DNA from 4 places in the Paenibacillus sp. sgz302148 genome. Region 3 is predicted to be linked to each of the others. Evidence: riboswitches for the same ligand, from Rfam matches in the RefSeq annotation. Region 3 holds a riboswitch; each other region holds the start of a gene.
What was found. Region 3 has a riboswitch for cyclic di-AMP ahead of AC0LWM_RS04870 (3D domain-containing protein). Riboswitches for the same ligand answer to the same signal wherever they lie in the genome.

Region 1 (5,047 bases), on a different contig from region 3:
TTACAATACCAGTGGATTTCATCATTTCAATTTATCTCCTCTCAAGTACAAATGATTATCGCCATGATTCGACAAACACTTTAGTTTAATGATACCAACCTTTCCCAAAACAGTCAACATCAAATTTGCTAGAATTGGAGTTAAATGTTGGTATAAAATATGGATAACGCAAGCTGCGAAAGGGATTTTCGCGATTCCGTAAATTGGATTGCGCGTTTCCGTAAGGTGATTTTCTGGAAGAGTTTACATGACATGTTTCGACAAACAAAGACTTTATACTTACTGAAAATTGTCGAAAACAGAGGTCTAAAGTCCTAATAAATTCGACACGGTTTGATGAAAAGGAGGCAATGCTCATGGATCACCATCCGCTCCCCGAAGAAAAAGTGTTCAAAGATCCGGTGCACAAATACATTTATGTACAAGACGGTACAATTTGGGACCTCATCAACACCAGGGAGTTTCAACGTTTGCGGCGGATCCGCCAGCTCGGCACCTCGTATTTGACATTCCACGGGGCGGAGCACAGCCGATTCTCTCATTCGCTCGGTGTTTATGAAATTACGCGTAAAATCATTTCGCAATTCGAGCGCAATCAGCATCCCGACTGGCCGAAGGAGGAACGATTATTGTGTCTTTGCGCAGCGCTGCTGCACGATATCGGACACGGGCCTTTCTCACACTCGATCGAACAAGCCTTCGACATGCATCATGAGGATTGGACCATCAAGCTTTTGCTTGGCGACACGGAGGTGAACCATGTCTTGCGCCGGGTTTCGGAATCGTTCCCGCAGCGCGTTTCCGAAGTGATCGCCAAAACGTACAATAAGCCGATCGTCATCAGCCTCGTATCGAGCCAATTGGACGCGGACCGGATGGATTATTTGCTTCGCGATGCCTATTTTACCGGCGTCAATTACGGAACGTTCGACTTGGACCGGATTTTGCGCGTGCTTAGGCCTTTCAAAGGAAAAATCGTCGTTAAGGACAGCGGCATGCATGCGGTGGAAGATTATTTGATGTCGAGATACCAAATGTACTGGCAGGTCTACTTCCACCCGGTTACGCGAAGCTCGGAAATCATACTTCGACAAATATTTCGCAGGGCGAAACAGCTTTATGGGGGTCGTTATTCGTTTCAATTCCTGCTCGAACCGCTGCCGTCGCTATTCGAGAATACGATGACGGCCGAGCAGTATTTGATGCTGGATGAAGCGCTGATCCAAACGCTGTTCATGCAATGGACGAAGGAGCGGGACCCGATCCTATCCGATCTGTGCATTCGATTTCTCGACCGAAAGCTGTACAAATATGTCATATCGGACGTCATCGACGGGAAATTGATCGAAACGATCCGCGATAATATGCGCCAAATCGGCATCGATCCCGATTATTACTTCGAGATTGATTTTCCTTCCGATCTTCCGTATGATGTTTATCGGCCTGGGGAAGCTGAGGAGAAACCGCCGATTTTACTGCTCGGCGATCGCGACAAGTTGACCGAAATCTCGCGAAAATCGGAGATCGTCCGCTCGATCAGCGGCATCCATATGGGGAAACATCACTTCTATTATCCTGCGGACATGTTATATGAAGAAAGACAAAATTTGAAGCCGGAAGTCCGGAAATTTTTCGACATAGAATGAGGAGGACAATCATGTTAATCGACACGCATACGCATTTGGATTCGCCCAAGTTCGACGATGATCGCGAGGAAGTAATCGCGCGCGCGCTGGAGCAGGGCGTAACCAAATTAATCAATATCGGATTCAACCGCGAAACGATCCCGACGACGATGAAGCTTGCCGAAACCTACGATTTCATCTACGCCGTCGTTGGATGGCATCCCCAAGATGCGATCACTATGGAACCGGGCGATTTGGAATGGATCGAATCGCTAGCGAAACACCCGAAGGTGGTGGCGATCGGTGAGATCGGGCTAGATTATTATTGGGACACGTCGCCGCGGGACGTGCAGCATCGCGTATTTCGGGAGCAAATCAGGCTCGCTCGCAAGCTGAACATGCCGATTGTCATTCATAATCGGGATGCGCATGAGGATATTCTGAGGTTGTTGAAGGAAGAGAAGGCCGGAGAGGTCGGCGGGGTCATGCACAGCTTCTCGGGGAGCTGGGAAACGGCCAAGCAATGTCTCGATATGGGTTTTTATATTTCGTTCGGGGGACCGATCACGTTCAAGAATGCGGTTCAACCGAAAGATGTGCTCTCGAAGGTGCCTCTGGACCGTCTATTGGTCGAGACAGATAGCCCTTATTTAACTCCTCACCCATTTCGTGGAAAGCGAAACGAGAGTGCTCATGTGAGACTAGTGGCGGAGATGGCAGCGGAAATAAAAGGAATTTCTCTCCAAGAAATCGCGAAAATAACGAGCGAAAACGCCGCCCAAATATTTACATTTTCACAAAAATGAAAGAAATACAGAGATCTTCTTAAATATGACGAAATAATTAATGCTTTTGTTTCAAAAATTCACGAAATTTCGCTGCTTTTTCATCAATTTTACCGAAAAACGGTTTTTTGCCGTTCTTTACACCGATGGTGGAATCAGGTTATCATTCTTTTCAGAACGTTAATATTGTTTGCAATTTCCAGTATCGCTGAGTCTCCAGTAGGAGAACGGGGGAACCACGTACGGCTGCTTATCCGATAGTACGCCGTGTGCATTCATTAGGGGTGAATTTTGCAAGCGATCATTTTTGGCCATATGCCGAATGTGATTGCGTTGCGAATAGGGCGACTCTCACGTCCGAATCCGTCAGCTAACCTCGTAAGCGTGCCAGGGAGAGGAAATTTCGTGCTGCCAACCTTCCTATGTGTTTTTGACGTCACCGGAAGCCGCGAAAGAGTATCCTCTTATCGCCGGCTTCTTTTATTTTGAATATCGAACAAGCGGGGTTCATACAGTTAAGCATGGGAGGTGGACTGTACCAGCTTGCACACCGGATTAGCAGCTTCGATCGGATCGAACTGCGGATCTGGGAGTAAAAAACGATAGTCGCGTCAGGATGAACTCATGTTACACTCGGGCGGCGGGGCTATGAAGGAGGACCGAAGAAGTGGGCGATTTTCAGTTTGAGGACACCCATGGGAACCGATCATCCAGCATGTCTTTCGCATTGCGATGGAAGCATGAAAACTTGCGTCTGATCCTACTTACCGCTGTAATCTCATTCGCTATGACTTTCATGTTTTTGGTGTTGTTGTACGGTACGGCTACCAAGAGCGTATCCGTAGTTGTGAATGGACGAGAAACCGTTGTGGAAACAAAGCAATGGGTCCTGCAACGCCTACTGGATGAACAAGCCATTTCGATCGGCGAGCACGACCGGATTTCTTTGCCGGTAACGTCGTCGATCAAGGACGGGGATCGCGTCGTGATCGATCATGCGATTCCGGTTCAAGTGACTGCTGACGGGCAGACCAAAACGGTATACACGACAGAAAAGACAGTTCGAAACGCCATAGAGAAGTCGAATATTTCTATAGGCAAGCAAGACAAAGTAATGCCATCGCTGGACCAGGCGATCGCTTCGGGAGGCAAGGTCACGGTCGTCAGAGTGAAGAAAACGTTCGAAGACCGCAAACAGACCGTTCCGTTCCAGATCGTGAAGAAGGCGGATCCGACGCTGCTCAAAGGCAAGGAGAAGGTCGTTCAGAACGGCAAATCCGGTCTTGTCGTCAGCAAGGTGGAGAAAGTGTACGAAGACGGCAAGCTCGTATCGGCGAAAGTCGTAAACAAGCTTGTGCAGGCGCCATCTGTGAATACCATTATCGCCGTCGGCACGAAGCAGATGCCGAAGGTGGCGGTATTATCCAAACATTCTCCCGCAGTGGAGACGTTGTCGAAGAAGGGCGTCACGTTTGATGCGAAGCAAGTGCTTAAGAACGTCACGTTAACCGCTTATTCGGCCGGCGAAGAATCGACCGGCAAGAAGAAGGGCGATCACGGTTATGGCGTGACCGCATCCGGCACGCGGGTAACCGAAGGCCGTACGATTGCGGTTGATCCGAAGGTCATTCCGATGGGCTGGTGGGTATACATCGAAGGGATCGGCTTCCGGCGGGCGGAAGATACCGGCGGTGCCGTCAAAGGGAAGAAAATCGACGTCTATTTCGATAGCGAGGATTACGTCGACCGTTTTGGGCTTAAGCGAGGCTACACCGTTTATATTATCGGGCCGAATAAGCCGTCGGCGAATTAAGCTTCAGCTTGGGCAGCTGGCATTCAATTGCAAAATGTGGCATGCTAAGAAGAGGAGTACATCCTCTTCTTTTTTGCTGTGAGGCGTAAGTTTTAACATTACCACTCACATCATGTATCCATGGGGTCTGGAGGACGAATGGCGGAATGATTAAAGAAATTATTGTCGTTGAGGGCAAAGACGATACAACGGCGATTCTGAGGGCCGTAGAGGCCGAAACGATCGAGACCGGTGGCTCGGCCATCGGAGAGGACGTCCTCCGCAGGGTGGAGCTTGCGCATGCGAGACGCGGCGTCATTATCTTCACCGACCCCGATCATGCGGGGGAGCGGATTCGTAAAATCGTGGCGGCGCGCGTACCGGGCTGCAAGCATGCTTTCATCAATGCGGAGGACGCGGAGTGGAAAGGCGACATCGGCGTCGAGAACGCGAGCCCTGAGACGATCCGGAAGGCACTTGCCAATGTGCGCAGCGAATACGCCGGGAGCGAGTCGCAGATCACGATGGAGGACCTGATCGAAGCGGGACTCATCGTACATGCCGACGCGGCGCGCAGACGGCTGGAGATGGGCAAGCTGCTTGGGATTGGCGTATGCAACGGCAAACAATTTTATAAACGGTGCAGCATGTTTCAAATTAGCCGCGAGGAGTTTCAAGCGGCGCTGCAACAATTGGACAAAAGAGGGTCATAGATGACGAACATCGAACAGGATATCGCCTCGCCGAGGCGGACCAAAGAGATTATTAACAAATACGGATTCACGTTGAAAAAAAGCTTAGGCCAGAACTTTCTGATCGACCAGAACATCCTCGGCAAAATCGTC
Region 2 (5,047 bases), on a different contig from region 3:
ACCGGCTTGCATCCCGCCGATGTGCGCCAACTGACGCTGCTTCTGGATAAGCTGGTGGACGCAGGCAATTCCGTAATTGTCGTCGAGCATAATATGGAGCTCATTCGGGAATCCGATTGGATGATCGACATCGGCCCTGAAGGCGGAGAAGGCGGCGGCACGGTCGTTGCGGAAGGAACGCCGGAGCAAGTAGCGAAGGTAAGGGAGTCATACACGGGAAGGTATTTGCGGGAAGCGCTTGGCTAGTCGATATCGAACGATGCGGATCAAAAAGCTTACCCTGAGTCGGGGTAAGCTTTTTTTCATATCGGCCATCAGTAGGCTAAGAGAAGCCGTCTCATTTTCTCATTCGTTAAGGCTTTGAAACCTGGATGGATGCCGTCATGCCGGCTTCCTTATGACCCGGCAAAGTGCAGATCACTTGATAATAGCCTGCTTTGTCGAAACTAACGGCCATGCTGTTCTTCTCCCCGGGTGCCGCGTGAATATGTACGTTTGTCCCGACGATTTCGAAGTCATGCTCCGCTTGGCCTGTATTTTCGAGTGTAATTTTGATTTTCTGGCCAACCGCAGCGCGGATAGATGTTGGTGAAAAAGAATATTCCGTAGCTTTAACAACAAGCTCTTCATCCACATGATGCGAAGCATCAGAGTGGTTCGATGAATGATCGTGAACGTGCCCAGACTGCCCGGTAGATTGCTCCGGAGGCGAAGAAGGCCGACCAAGATCCGAAGTTGGATGAATTGGAATGAATGTTGTGGAAATTAGAGACAACAAAATAAACAAAAACATAAAAATGGGCCTGGAAAAGAGAATTGACTTTTGCTTCAGAAAATCGCTTGTGACTTCCCCCTGCAGCATGAGAAATAACAAAAAAATAGCTCCGACGCAAAGAATGGATAGGATTCTAACCGTATTCCCCGCGAAGGAAGGAGGCATCATCACCATCAGCATCGTGCCCATCATACCTCCCATAATACCCGATAATAACCCGTCTAATATGGCTATCATACTAATAGGCGCCCCGGCTATGACCCCGATTGCACCCCCGATCAGCATGCTGAGAACCGTTGATTGAAAAAATAGGCCAGGTAACCATAAGGCAAACAAAACGCCTAGACCCAATCCAACTGTCATTCCTATCGTCATGGCAGCCATCATGCCGGCCATAACGGGCAACTGCTTACGAAAAGCAATGATAAAGCCTGTAATCCACACCGAAAGAATACCGTACAAGCTGCTATATATTACACTTCCCATGGTACTATGCCCCCTCACCCTATTAGTAATACAATATGGCTTGACCTACAAATATATGAATCGCTTGTTCATGATTTAAATTCGTCAAATTTGTGACATGGGCAGGAAAAAATCAACAAAAGTCGAACTTTGTAGACTGGCAGATTTTATTACATCATTTTGCCGAATCCCCGATAGGGGAGCGGGGGAACCATAACGGGTGAATTGGTCTCGATTCAGAGTGGCCATAGGGAACTTCCAACCGAACCCTCAGCTAACCTCGCAGGCATAGGAAGGAGACACCGTTGAAGAAAAAAGTATTCACGATTTTGCTAGGCACTGCCATGCTGTTCACCGTTCAAGCCGGAACCGTTTTTGCGGACGACTCGAAACTGGAACACGCGGTGAATGAAGTGCTGAACACCCCGTACAAATGGGGCGGCACGACAACGGCCGGTTTTGACTGCTCCGGCTTCATCTTGCATATTTTTAATCAATTCAACACGGAATTGCCGCGAACTTCGAAAACACAAGCCGACGTTGGCATAGAAGTTTCGAAGGATGAGCTTCAAGCCGGGGATCTTGTATTTTTTAATACGGACGGCAAAGGAATCTCGCATGCGGGAGTATATTTGGGGGACGGGAAATTTGCGCATTCCTCAAGTTCGAAGGGCGTCAGCATCAGCAAGCTTAGCGATACATATTACTCCAAACGGTATGTTACAGCAAGAAGGGTTGTTCAGGGCGAAGATTATGCGGCAATGATCAGCGATGAACACGAAAAGTAGGGCTGAGTCCATATCAGCCAAGAAGAGCCGGTTATTAGATATTGTCTAATACCGGCTCTTCTTCTTGCTCCGTACTTTTGACGGATGATGATGGTTGACTTGAAATGGATTTCATAAATTAACATGGAACAATGAAGTAAAATCGAATGCGAAAGATGCGGGCGTTGATTTTGGTTTGGCATTGTGGGGATGTAAAGATCATGAGCGCATACCGGCAAAATATAAGTTTGCGAAGCCTCAGGATATAATAAAGCTAAGCCATAATACGATCAAGGATTGAAAACCCGCGGTAGTGAATGGGCGAATAAAGCGCATGTCGAGTCTCAGGAATGAGGCTCTTTCTTTGTATATGCAGATCGTATGCTTATCTAATTTTATAAATATTTTGCATATAATCATTTCCATGCTAGCATGGGGAATGACGACAGAAAGGACGTGTTAAGATGAACTCGACGTATTGGCTTACAAATGCCCGCTTGGAGACAGGATACCGCAAGAGAGATGGAGTGATAGCAGGAACGGATACGGAATTGTTCCATTTGCTCATAGAGGACGGAGTGATTAAAAAAATCGTATCTGCGGATCAGCCTGTTGATGGCAGGTTGCCGAAGAAGGATGCCAAACAATATTTAGTGCTTCCTTCTTTCATCGAAAAACATTGCCACTTGGACAAAACTTTACTCGGCGACCGCTGGAGAGCCGTCACGCCGGTGAGTTCGATATTCGAACGTCTCGCGGAAGAAAAAGAAGTGCTCCCGAATTTACCTACTTCGACTCACGAACGTGCAGTCAACTATTTGGAAGCCTCTTTGCGGGCTGGAGCTACTCATATTCGCACGCATGTCGATATTTATCCGGAAGTCGGACTTGCCAATCTGGAAGAGGTCCAACAAGCGCAGCAGCTGTTTGAAGGGAAGCTGTCCTATGAAATTGTCGCTTTCCCGCAGCATGGGTTATTGCGATCGGAAGCGGGCGATTTGACAAGGGAAGCGGTTCGCAGAGGGGCGACCATTGTCGGAGGCGTAGATCCGGCTACCGTCGATGGGGATATGGAAAGATCGCTGCAGCAAATGATGGAGATTGCCGTGGAAGGGAATGCCGGCGTCGATTTACACCTGCATGATGCCGATCAAGTCGGAATTGCTACCATCAAGCGATTAGCCGAGCTTACCCGGGAAGCTAGTCTTCAAGGAAAAGTCGCCGTCAGCCATGCATTCAGCCTGGGGGATATTCCGTCCGATCAAGCCGCCGAAATGGCCGATATGCTGGCGGAGGCCGGGATCACCATTATTACTAGCGTGCCGCTTGCCCGCAAATTCCCGCCTGTTCGCTTATTGCACGATCATGGCGTATCCGTCGCCGTCGGGTGCGATAATGTGTTCGATGTATGGTCTCCGTATGGCAATGGAGACATATTAGAGCGAGCAGGGCGGCTGGGGGAAATTTCGAGATGGGTAGATGAACGCTCCTTGGCGCGAACGCTTGGGTTTATTACTGGGGGCAAGACGCCGCTTGATGAAGAAGGACGGCGGGTTTGGCCTAAACCCGGCGATGAAGCAAGCATTGTGTTTGTTGACGCGACTTGTTCCGCAGAAACGATCGCAAGAAGATCAACACGCATCGCCACCATGTATAAAGGAAATATCGTTGCCGGCTCGTTGGAGTAGGTCAAGGATGCAATCGACCATTCGAGGGAATAATAGGCGGGATTTCATGAAACGAGGTACATCACATGGAAAACCGATGGATCATGATGATTCTGGAGTCTTTCGCCGGGGCTGTCGCTGCCTTTTTGTTTACGTGGATATTCATGTTTAAGGTTTCCAGGCCTCTGATCAAATGGGGTATTGGCCGTTTTACAAAACAGCTCATGAACGAGCGCTATGCGTCGAATATTTGGGAAATCGTCACGGCATTAACCCGAGTAAGCCCGATCAAAACCGTCGAAAACAGCTTGCGTGCTTCATCAGGCTCGATTATCGAAAGACCGTTTGGCAGCCACAAAAAATATTTGCATTTCGACGGACTGGTTTTTTCGCCTGCCCAGCTTGCAACTTTTCCTTCTCATGAAGACGTGGAGATCGACGTCACCGTTACGATCGGCCCCAAAGCGAAAAAACCTTTGACCTTGTCGATTCCTTTGATGGCGGCGGCGATGGGGTACGGCATCGGAGTAAGCGAAAAGGTAAAAATCGCGATAGCGAGAGGAACGGCGGCCGTAGGAACATCGACCAATACGGGGGAAGGCGGATTTTTGCCGGAAGAAAGGGCGAATGCCAAATATTTGATTTTGCAATACAATACGGGATATTGGTCGAAAACTCCGGAAATTCTGAGGCAAGCCGATGCCATCGAAATCCATTTCGGGCGCGGTGCTGTTGCGGGAACGGCAACCGTTATTCCTGCGAAAGAATTACAAGGCAGGGTGCGGGAGATCATGCAGCTGCCCGACAATGATGACCCGCTAGTTGTTCCGGCGCGCCACCGGGAAATCCATAAACCGGAGGACTTAAGAACGCTGGTAAACCATCTTCGAGAAGTGACCGGCGGCGTTCCGATCGGTGTCAAGCTGTGTCCCAGCGCGATACTGGAACAGGATCTGGACATCGCCATTCAGGCCGGCGTTGATTTTGTCAGCCTCGACGGAGGCCAAGGGGGAACCAAGGCGTCGGCTCCTTTATTGCAAGACGATTACGGTCTACCCACGATTTTTGCGCTTACGCGCGCGATTCATCATCTCGAGCGAAGAGGCGTCAAAAAATCGATCAGTCTACTGACGGGCGGGGGATACAAAACGCCGGGAGAATGCCTGAAAGCGTTGGCGCTTGGAGCCGACGCCGTGTATATGGGAACAGCGGTGTTATGGGCGATGACCCACGATCAAGTCGGGAAGGTTGTTCCATGGGAGCCTCCGACACAGCTCACTTATTACTCGGGGAGCCACGCGGATGAATTTAATGTGGAGGACGGCGCGAACATGTTGCAAAACTTCTTCATTTCGTATACGGAAGAAATGAAA
Region 3 (5,047 bases):
GCAACAGCTACTTTAGCTTTATGGTAGTTTCTGCCGCCTTTTTTCCTTCTGGACAGTCGCCGCTGTGCTTTGGCCAGCTTTTTCTCTAACGTGCGAAAAAATTTCGGGTTTCGGATGGGCTTCGTTCTATCAGACAACGTAGCAAAGTGCGTTAAGCCCATGTCGATTCCAATTTCTTTGCCGGTCTTTGGCAATTCCTGAGTTTCTACCTCCGTAAGGATAGATACAAAATATTTACCGGATGCACTGCGGCGAATGCTGGCATTAATAATACGTCCCTCGACTTCACGACTTTTGGCAAACTTCACGAGTCCAAGTTTCGGCAGCTTGATTTGGTTGCCGATAACGGCTATATTTCCATTGCTGAAGTTTGTCTGGTACGACTGGACAGGATTCTTTTTGCTTTTGAATTTGGGGGCATCGTTTTGTTTTTTGAAAAAACGGCTGTATGCATCGCTCAAATTTCGCAGTGCATTTTGCAAAGCAAATTTATCGGGTTCCTTGAGCCATTCCAGCTTTTGTTTTAGCTTGGTTAGCTGTGCTGAACACGAACCGTAGCTTAATCCTTTTCCTGTTTCTCTGAAGGTGTCGTTCCATAGCGCGAGAAAGCGATTGAACACAAATCGGCTGCATCCGATCGTCTTAATTATTAGCGTTGACTGTTCAGGTGTCGGGTAAATGCGGAACTTGAAAGCTTTGTTTACTAGCAATCCTGCTCACCCCATTTACTGATTCTGTTTTGTTCTTCTGTATGTTCGCTTACAGTCGCTACAAAATAAGAGGGTACCAGATAATACTCCAAACGCATCGTGCAAACGCTTGACTGATTCCATTATACCAAACTTATGTTCGTATAAAAAGAGTTTTCATATACTTTTAATGACATTGATGATATAAATTTATTATTGAATTACACATGAATTGGATAGATAGCGTGGTCAGAAATCAACTAACACCCCTATCCGAAGCTTTCTAACTCACGACTAAAGTCACGAGTGTGCAAAAGTTGTTAATCGTTCACAGATTGATAGACCGACAAGGAGGCTGCATGTATGTCATTGGTCGGCGAAGAGCGGAAAGAACTCATCCTTCAACAGCTCCATTTGCACGGCAAAGTGAAAACGAACGAGCTCGTTGAGCAGCTTCAAGTTTCTTCCGAAACGGTACGCAGATATTTGGAGGAGCTGGAAGAGGAAAACAAGCTGAAGAAAGTATACGGCGGCGCGATCAGCATCAAGACGGAGCGCGAAGAGCCGCCTCATATGAAACGCGAAATCATGCACATCGAGGAGAAGCGCAGAATCGGACGAACCGCGGCTTCTCTCGTGCAGCCGAACGACGTGATCATCATCGACGACGGGACAACCCCCGTACAGCTGCTTCATTTTATCGGCCATGTGCAGAACTTGAAGATCATCACCGTCTCCATCAATGCGCTGAACCTGCTGATCGACATGCAAAATCAGGGCAGCTTCAACGGCGAAGTGTTTTTCATCGGCGGCAAGGTCAATCCCAAGCATTACCGGACGTCCGGCGCGCTAGCGGAAAATATGATCGAGCATTTTTCGGCGGACAAAGCGTTTATCTCGATCGACGGTATGATGCTAGGCAAAGGGATGACCTGTTACGATACGGACCGGGCGATGATCGTCCGCAAGTTCATCGAGAACTCCTCGGAAACGATCGCGCTGACCGATCATTCCAAAATCGGCGTGAACACATTCTACAAAATCGCCGACCTGAAGGATATCGATACGATCATCTGCGATACGGCGGCACCAAAAGAATGGGAGCGCGAGCTCGAAGCGAAGTCCGTGCGCTGGTTGGTTGCGGAATAAGCAGCTTCTAACGCGCACAATGAAAGGCGTACAAGCCGTACTTACGGCCTGTGCGCCTTTTTACGCTTTATTTTCAGTTACAATTTTACCTTAAATTCAATATGTAATGTTTGCCAGAATGCGAGTCTTACAAGCCTAGTAACACGCCCTTCAGATTCCCTCATGGTCCGGCCTCAAACGCCTTTCCCCTCAAGCAATTGAGCGTTTATTACCATTCGTAAGCCCTTTCATTCCAGTCACTGCATCTATCATTTTTCATTTACATACATTTCCACTGTAAACATTTGTGGGGTTCAATTCATAGAAATGATATGTTAGCCTACTAAAAGGCCGAAACTTTTATAAGATTCCATTATAAAGGTGCGGGGGATGATTTTTCATGGTTTGTTTACATAAAGACAAGCCATTTGGGGTGAAGCGCGGCAACGCACAGGGTTGTATCCTCAACCCGAACCCGACAACTAACCTCGTAGGCAATTTATTTAAAAGGAGCACATAAATGAATATCAAAACGATCAAGAAATCGCTAGTCAGCATTGCTCTGGGGGCCTTCGCTCTAACAACCTTTTCGGTTTCGGCATTTGCCGAGGAGTATCGCATCAAACAGGACGATACGTTCTGGACGATTTCCCAAGCTTACGGGCTGCCGCTAAGCAGCGTGCTTGCTGCGAACAAAGGCGTAGACCCGCTAAACCTTCAGGAGGGGCAAACGATTCAATTGCCGACCAAAAACAGTGTGGCGAAAGCTCCAACCTTTACGGCCAAAGAATCGTCCAAGCCTGTCAAGATCGCATCCGCCGCGGATGATAACACGATCATTACCCCTTCGGGCAAAGCGTACGAGTTTAGAAAATCGTTTGACGTCGTTGCATCCGCTTACTCCGCAGATCCGTCGGAGAATGGCGGTTATGGAGCCGTCGATTATTTCGGGGATGCGCTGAAGCTGGGTACGATCGCCGTTGATCCGAAGGTCATTCCTTTCGGCACGAAACTGTTTATTACCGGATACGACTTCGCTGGCCTGCCTAAAGGCGGCATGATTGCAACCGCAAGCGATGCGGGCGGAGCGATCAAAGGTAAGCGAATCGACATCTTTATTCCCGGTTCGAAAAGCAAGGTCAACATGTTTGGCTTTCAAGACGTTAAAGTGTACATTTTAAAGTAATCATACTTAATTCCGTTAGGACAGCCGTTAAGCATTTGCTTAGCGGCTGTTTTCTATTTGATTCAACGCAAAAGTCGGTGTTTCTCGTTATTGGCTCGGCGGAATATGCAGCAATTGAGGGACGGTGACGATCCGGTATCCGTCGTCTTTCAGCTTCTGAATAATACGGGGCAGCGCTTTTACCGTTCCTGATAAATTTTGACGATTTCCCCCGGCCGAATGTTGCAGGATAATTGCACCAGGGTGAATGTACGGGATTACGTTATCCGTTACCTGCTGCATGTTCAGCTCTTTCCAATCCAACGAATCGATATCCCAGTTCACGACGACAAAATGGTTCCGCTTCATCCATCGCAGCTGCGGCTCCGTAATTTCCCCATAGGGTGGGCGAACCAACTTTGGTTTATAGCCGATAAGGCTGGATAGCACATGCTGAGTGCGCTCGATTTGCTGCTCGAAGTTAGGCACCGATATTTTTGTAAAAAGCGGATGATTGAACGAATGGTTGCCGATGACATGCCCTTCATTCACGATGCGCCGCACGACGTTCGGATTCTCTTGCGCCCGGGAACCGAGCAGGAAAAAGGTTGCCTTGACGCGATGCTTCTTCAAAATATCCAAGATTTGCGGAGTATACACGGAATCCGGCCCATCGTCGAACGTGAGGGCAACGCGTTTTAGATTGGAAGCCCCGTGCACCTTGAAGAAGCCCGAATATTTAACCCTCAACTCGGACAACGACAGGCGGCGTTGCGACATCTGCAATTGATGTACCGGCAACGATCGTTTCTTCGGTTTTGGTTTGATGTCCGGTTTTGATTTCGCTTTCGCAGACGGCTTGGACGATGAACCGGACGGCGGCTGTAATTGCAGCTTCGGTACGTTCAGCACGCCATCAGAAGCCTTCCGTCGGCCGGTTGTGCCCGAACCGGAAGTGGATGTCTTCGATTCCTCCTTGTTACCCGCCCTTGCTTGCAGCCGAAAACGCGGAGGCCGAAATTCCGGCTCCGCCGAGCGTCGCGACTGGGAATGCATGTTCGATGCCGCATGGTTCAGCTTATGATTCAACTCGTCCAGGGACGATAACGGTTCTTTCGTTTCCGAATGCGACGGCTTCATGCTGTTCGAACGGTCGCTGGATCCGCCGCAGGCGGTACATACCAATGCTGCAATGACGATTGTAAGATTCAGCTTGGCGGCAGCGTTCATGGCAATCCCCCCTCCGTTCTAGTGTGCTTGTTCGGCGCTGTTTTATGCGCAGTCCAATTGTGGTACACTCGAATTAACGATGCATGTCAAGGAAGGACGGCTATTATGGGTCAGATGCAACTGCCGCCGATCGATCGGTCTTTTATCGTAGTGGCTGCGGAGCTTTCCGCGGCCGAGGCGTTGTCTCGTTGTGCGGGACAAGCCTATATCGTCATTACACACGAACAACAGCCCTACGTTCTGCGAGTCGAAACGCTGAGGCGGCTTGCCGAACAGAATGCGCAGCAATCGCTGCTAACAGGGTTTATACATACAGGGTTGGTTATCCCTTCCCCAATTTGCAGACCGGATGAACTGATCGAACGGGATACGGATTGGTCCGTGCCCGTTCTTGTCGTCGATGAAGAAGGGAACCATCCGTACGCGGGCGTCGTCAGCCCCACGGCAATGGTGCGTTACTGGAAGGCGGAGCGCGAACGGCTGGCCGCTTATTTGCATACGATCATAGAGACCGTAGGTGATGCGGTAACCGCCGTCGACAAGGACGGCAAAGTATTGTATTGGAACCGGGCCGCAGAGGAGACGTATGGTATTGCCCGGGTGAGTATCGTCGGGCGTACGATCGGCGAGCATTTCCAGACGGAGTCGATTATGCTGTACGGCGTATTGGATGAAGGGCGCGAAGTGCGGCAAGTGTACCACCAGCCGACAGCCGACAAGCACGTGCTGATCAACGCTTCGCCGATCGTCGAGAACGGCGTCATTATCGGCGGCGTCGCGACGGAGCACGACATTACGCGAATCGTTCGCCTGAACGAAGAGCTATACGCGGCGC
Region 4 (5,047 bases), on a different contig from region 3:
AAAACATGTGTCCTTATCCCGACTTAGAAGAAATCCTACCGCGAACATAATTCAACAAGTCCCCTTGTTCTCTGTAAACACCGACCAATTGCTCGATTTGTTCGGTATTCATTCCGGCATGCCGCAACGCTTTTCGGAACGCCTTTATCCCTTGATGCCTTCGGTAAAATACCGCAGGAACAAGCAGACTCCCTTTCCCAACAACCTTTAGGATACCTGATAGCAGAACTAGCCAGCGCATATCAATGATTCGAAAAGCTGGAGGCTACCGACTTGAGCGTTCCGATATAGTCTTTGGCCATTTCCAGCGCATCTGCAGGAGGGATGCCCGCATCCACAAGCCCTTTGTAAAATTGGCCGACGGCCAGCCCCATCTGAGCGCCTGCTTGTTCTGAATACAGCGATTTGATAAGCTCATTCACTAGCTTGGGGACTTTATCCGACATGACCTCCATCAGTTCGCCGATTTCTTTTGTAGGGATATTACTCATAACTAACATCTCCTTATCAGTTGATTTAAAGTATGATATGCCAGGCTCGGCATTGTCATCTTGAAGATCCAATTCACCAAATCCAGCGGGGAATCCACAGTTTGCTCCAGCTCCGTCGCTTTGGACTTCACTTGCTTGAGCCACGCCGACTTCTGACCGGGAGGGAGCGAAGCGGAGATTTGCTGCATTTGCCGGAACAATGTCAGCTCTTCCTTCAAATATTGTCTGAACCGGGGATCTTGGCGGATCAATTCAAACACTTGCATTTTAGACTCCGCATCCAACCAGCCTGCAACATATTGCAATGCAAGCTCCCGCAGTTCTTGTTCCCGCTGATCCATGCTACCCCTCCTCCATCCAGTTCATTAGTTTTCTTTTTGCATAATAACATTTGCTCTTGATAGTCCCTTCCGATAATCCCGTAAGCTGCGCAACTTCCCGGTAGGTAAGACATTCTACGTAAATACAATACATAATCGTTCGGGAGACTTCGTCCAATCGACTCAGCATTTCGGATAAATCAGCACGCAAGATGAGCCGGTGTTCGGGGGAAGCCTCATGCGCCTGTGCCTGCTCCAGCTCGATTTCACTGCTTGTTTCCATATTTGACTTGCGAAGCCGATCGACCATTTTATGGTGTGCGATTGTTAAAATCCAAGCTTTCATGGATCTGACGCGAGGCGCTTTGTCCAGGTTCGTATAAACAGATAAGAAGGTGTCTTGAAAAATATCTTCAATCAGATGCGTGTCACGAAGCTTATATTTCAAATATGAATAGACGCGATCTGCAAATTGTTCGTAGATTCCGTCAAATTCCACATTTCCCCACCCCCTCACTACAATAGTCGTTATCAAACCGAGATTAGTTCGAATCGCCCGATGATTTTTGAAAAATATTTTTATTGGACTAGCAGAAGTTCAATAAACGCACTAAAATCATACTTTCCTCCCATTTCCTCAACTATGAACACGATTTGAGCTCTTTTCTTGCTTTTCGCAGCTTGGATCTGCAAGATTCGAGATAATCGCCGAACGACAGAGATAATCCAAGAAAACAAAAGGTTATCCGTCAAGTAAGCGCTCCACTCCTTCGCAGGTTTCCAATTCGTGCCTCATTTCGCTTGAAAGCCGCCTTTACAGTTTCAAGAGCGAGGAGTATGATTCAATTCATGATTTACCAATTCAACGAATTGCTTCAATGATCGCTGAGTTTCCGAACAGGAAAACGGGGGAACCAACCGCGATATGGCCGTCTGTGTGAGAGCGGATTGCGATGTCGCATGGGGTGAATCCTTAAGGTCAAACAAGATGACCTTGGGGTAGGGCGAACTCTCACCGCCCGAATCCGGCAGCTAACCTCGTAAGCGTGGATGGAGAGAGGAGTGACACCGTGATCGTGTAAACGACCGCAGGGGTTAAAGCCTCTGTGGTTTTTTATTGTCCAAAAACGAAATGTGATGAATCATAATGCATCTTTATCGCTGAGTCTCCGAGCAGGAGAGCGGGGGAACCAACGGCCGCGGGCCGATGTGAATAAGCATCGGGCCGAAGCCACGGGGTGAATCCTTAAGGTCAAACAAGTTGACCTTGGGGTAGGGCGACTTCCACGTCCGAATCCGACAGCTAACCTCGTAAGCGTATAGGGAGAGGCAACGATTGTCGTGCTTTCCAACTGCGATTCGAATAACGAATCGCATGATGCCGGAAGCCTGCGAGAAGAGTTCCTCATCTCGCAGGCTTCTTTGTTGTTGCTTTCTCCTTAAAGTACAAGGAGGAGAATTGGAATGGAGAATACCTATCAGCCGGAGGAATCCGACGGGGAACCGCAGTTTACGCTGGTGTACGCACCGAACAAAGCGGGAGAAAATTTTGTGAAGCTTTTGAAATATAAAAAAATTCCGTATGCCGTCTTGACGAATACCGAAGAGGCAAGAAGCTATTGGACCGGCCTCGGCGTACAGCATGTCATCTGCATCGATTCGGCGGATCACCAGACTTGGATCGTGCCTGAGGTGGCCGTCGGCAATGTTTACATTTTCGAACAAAGCCTGAATTTGTGCTGCCGTTTCATTCAGGTTTGCCGGACGTGGACGTCCAAGTCGATTTATGTCATTACGCAAGGGGCAAATCCGCGGATGATCTATCGGGGGTTAGGCGCGGATTGCGTCGTGCATTCAAGAACCGGTGAGGTTGCGTTTCTGCTGCAATCCTCCGAGAACGGGTAGGAGTTGATATTCAATGTTGGACTTATATATGATTTCGGCGCTAGCCGCCGCGTTCGGCTTGTTTTACGGATTTCTCCGTTGGTGCGACAGCGTGGTTGAGACGGGAGGCGAGCCGAAATGATCGTCGTGCTGATCGCAGCGCTGTTCGTATTCGTATATTTGGCTTATGCGCTAGTGAATCCGGAGAAGTTCTAATGTAAAGATGCGGAGGAGAGTTTAGATGGGAATGATACAAATCGCCGCGGTCATCGCGCTGCTTTTATTGCTTGTCAAACCTTTGGGGACGTACGTGTATCGCGTCTTTTCCAATGAATCGAATTGGAGCGACAAGCTGTTCGCGCCGGTCGAGAAGCTGATATATAAAGCTGTCGGCTTGCGCAACCGCTCCGGGATGACATGGAAAAAATACGCGTTAAGCTTTATTCTGACCAACATTGCGCTGGTTGCGATCAGTTATATTGTATTGCGGCTGCAAAAAGGTCTGCCGCTGAACCCAAGCGGGACCGACAACATGGAGCCGACCCTGATTTTCAATACGGTCATCAGCTTTATGACCAACACGAACCTACAGCATTACAGCGGCGAATCAGGACTTAGCTATTTCTCGCAAATGGCGGTTATCACGATGATGATGTTCACCTCGGCGGCGACCGGCTTTTCGGTGGCGATCGCGTTCGTGCGCGGCATTACGAGCAAAGGGCAGCATATCGGCAACTTCTTCGAAGATTTCATCAAGGCGCATACGCGGATTTTTTTCCCGTTCGCCGTTGTCATTACGCTGCTGCTCGTCGCCTTGCAGGTGCCTCAGACGCTGCAGCCTACGGTTACGGCGACAACGCTTGAGGGGGCCGTGCAGCAAATCGCGATGGGCCCGGTTGCTTCGCTGGAATCAATCAAGCATTTAGGCACGAACGGCGGCGGATTTTTCGGAGCGAACTCTTCGCACCCGTTTGAAAATCCGAACGCGTTAACGAACGTCATCGAAATGCTGTCGATGTGGGCGCTGCCGGCGGCATTGCCGTATACGTACGGATTGTTCGCCCGTAACAAAAAGCAAGGCTGGGTGATTTTCTCAGCGATGATGACGTTGTTCATCCTGTTTCTGTCGATTGTCTTTTATTCGGAAAGCCAAGGCAATCCAGCCATTAATGCGCTTGGCGTCGATGCTTCGCAAGGCAGCATGGAAGGCAAAGAAGTCCGCTTCGGTATCGCGCAGTCGGCCTTGTTCACGACGGTGACGACGGCGGCAACGACCGGTACGGTCAACAATATGCACGATACGCTGACGCCGCTCGGTCAGATTACGCCGCTTGCCTTGATGATGCTGAACTGCGTGTTCGGCGGCAAAGGCGTCGGACTCGTCAATATGCTGATGTACGCGATACTGGCCGTGTTCTTGTGCGGGTTGATGGTCGGGCGAACGCCGGAATTTCTAGGCAGAAAAATCGAAGCGCGCGAAATGAAGCTAATTGCAATCGCGATTCTAGCGCATCCGTTCATCATATTGGCACCTACCGCGATTGCGTTTCTCACCGATCTCGGAAAAGGCGCGATTACGAACCCGGGCTTCCACGGCATCTCGCAAGTGTTGTACGAGTATACGTCGTCCGCTGCGAATAACGGCTCCGGCTTCGAGGGACTTGCCGACAATACGCCGTTCTGGAACATCTCGACCGGACTCGTCATGCTGTTCGGCCGCTATATTTCGATGGTGGCGCTGCTGGCTGTGGCGGGATCGATGGTCCGCAAGCAATGGGTGCCTGAAACGATCGGCACGTTCCGCACGGACAACAAGCTGTTTACCGGCATTCTTGTCGGAATCGTGCTGCTCATCGGCGCATTGACCTTCCTGCCGGTGCTGGCGCTTGGACCGATCGCCGAATATTTGACGCTTCGATAATGGGAGAGGTGCAATGATCATGGGAACTCCGCGTAAAAAAATGTTGACCGCGCCGATTGTGAATCAAGCGGTTAAAGATAGCTTTAAGAAACTAAACCCGGTGCAAATGATGAAAAATCCGGTCATGTTCGTTGTTGAGGTTGGCACATTCATCGTGCTGTTGATGGTGTTGTTTCCCGGATATTTTCATACGACCGGGGACCTTGGGTTTAACATTACCGTGTTCTTGATTCTACTGTTCACGCTGCTGTTCGCGAACTTCGCCGAGTCGCTCGCGGAAGGCCGAGGCAAAGCGCAAGCGGCCACGCTCAAGCAGACGAAAAAAGAAACGATGGCGAACAAGGTGATTTCCGGCGGTTCCGGCGTCAAAGCCGTTCCGTCGACCGAGCTTCGAAAAGGCGACATTGTCATCGTCGCGCAAGGCGAGCTGA

Region 1: another riboswitch for cyclic di-AMP. It lies ahead of AC0LWM_RS27935 (resuscitation-promoting factor); the one in region 3 lies ahead of AC0LWM_RS04870 (3D domain-containing protein).
Region 2: another riboswitch for cyclic di-AMP. It lies ahead of AC0LWM_RS31350 (C40 family peptidase); the one in region 3 lies ahead of AC0LWM_RS04870 (3D domain-containing protein).
Region 4: another riboswitch for cyclic di-AMP. It lies ahead of AC0LWM_RS08930 (hypothetical protein); the one in region 3 lies ahead of AC0LWM_RS04870 (3D domain-containing protein).

The regions. Positions count from the first base shown of each region.
Region 1 is NZ_JBVYOJ010000025.1:9,969-15,015, forward strand. It holds gene AC0LWM_RS27920 (AbrB/MazE/SpoVT family DNA-binding domain-containing protein) at 1-25, opposite strand, end outside; gene AC0LWM_RS27925 (HD domain-containing protein) at 357-1,646, shown strand; gene AC0LWM_RS27930 (TatD family hydrolase) at 1,658-2,431, shown strand; cyclic di-AMP (ydaO/yuaA leader) riboswitch at 2,607-2,810, shown strand; gene AC0LWM_RS27935 (resuscitation-promoting factor) at 3,078-4,223, shown strand; gene rnmV (ribonuclease M5) at 4,370-4,915, shown strand; gene rsmA (16S rRNA (adenine(1518)-N(6)/adenine(1519)-N(6))-dimethyltransferase RsmA) at 4,916-5,047, shown strand, end outside.
Region 2 is NZ_JBVYOJ010000037.1:368-5,414, reverse strand. It holds gene uvrA (excinuclease ABC subunit UvrA) at 1-246, shown strand, start outside; gene AC0LWM_RS31355 (cupredoxin domain-containing protein) at 353-1,261, opposite strand; cyclic di-AMP (ydaO/yuaA leader) riboswitch at 1,412-1,544, shown strand; gene AC0LWM_RS31350 (C40 family peptidase) at 1,546-2,028, shown strand; gene AC0LWM_RS31345 (amidohydrolase) at 2,472-3,695, shown strand; gene AC0LWM_RS31340 (FMN-binding glutamate synthase family protein) at 3,761-5,047, shown strand, end outside.
Region 3 is NZ_JBVYOJ010000002.1:272,012-277,058, forward strand. It holds gene tnpB (IS200/IS605 family element RNA-guided endonuclease TnpB) at 1-710, opposite strand, end outside; gene AC0LWM_RS04865 (DeoR/GlpR family DNA-binding transcription regulator) at 1,053-1,838, shown strand; cyclic di-AMP (ydaO/yuaA leader) riboswitch at 2,157-2,329, shown strand; gene AC0LWM_RS04870 (3D domain-containing protein) at 2,338-3,003, shown strand; gene AC0LWM_RS04875 (polysaccharide deacetylase family protein) at 3,091-4,212, opposite strand; gene AC0LWM_RS04880 (sigma-54 interaction domain-containing protein) at 4,318-5,047, shown strand, end outside.
Region 4 is NZ_JBVYOJ010000005.1:28,522-33,568, reverse strand. It holds gene AC0LWM_RS08950 (hypothetical protein) at 1-211, shown strand, start outside; gene AC0LWM_RS08945 (hypothetical protein) at 243-491, opposite strand; gene AC0LWM_RS08940 (hypothetical protein) at 494-832, opposite strand; gene AC0LWM_RS08935 (RNA polymerase sigma factor) at 834-1,310, opposite strand; cyclic di-AMP (ydaO/yuaA leader) riboswitch at 1,685-1,873, shown strand; cyclic di-AMP (ydaO/yuaA leader) riboswitch at 1,961-2,145, shown strand; gene AC0LWM_RS08930 (hypothetical protein) at 2,276-2,716, shown strand; gene AC0LWM_RS08925 (potassium-transporting ATPase subunit F) at 2,834-2,911, shown strand; gene kdpA (potassium-transporting ATPase subunit KdpA) at 2,937-4,616, shown strand; gene kdpB (potassium-transporting ATPase subunit KdpB) at 4,636-5,047, shown strand, end outside.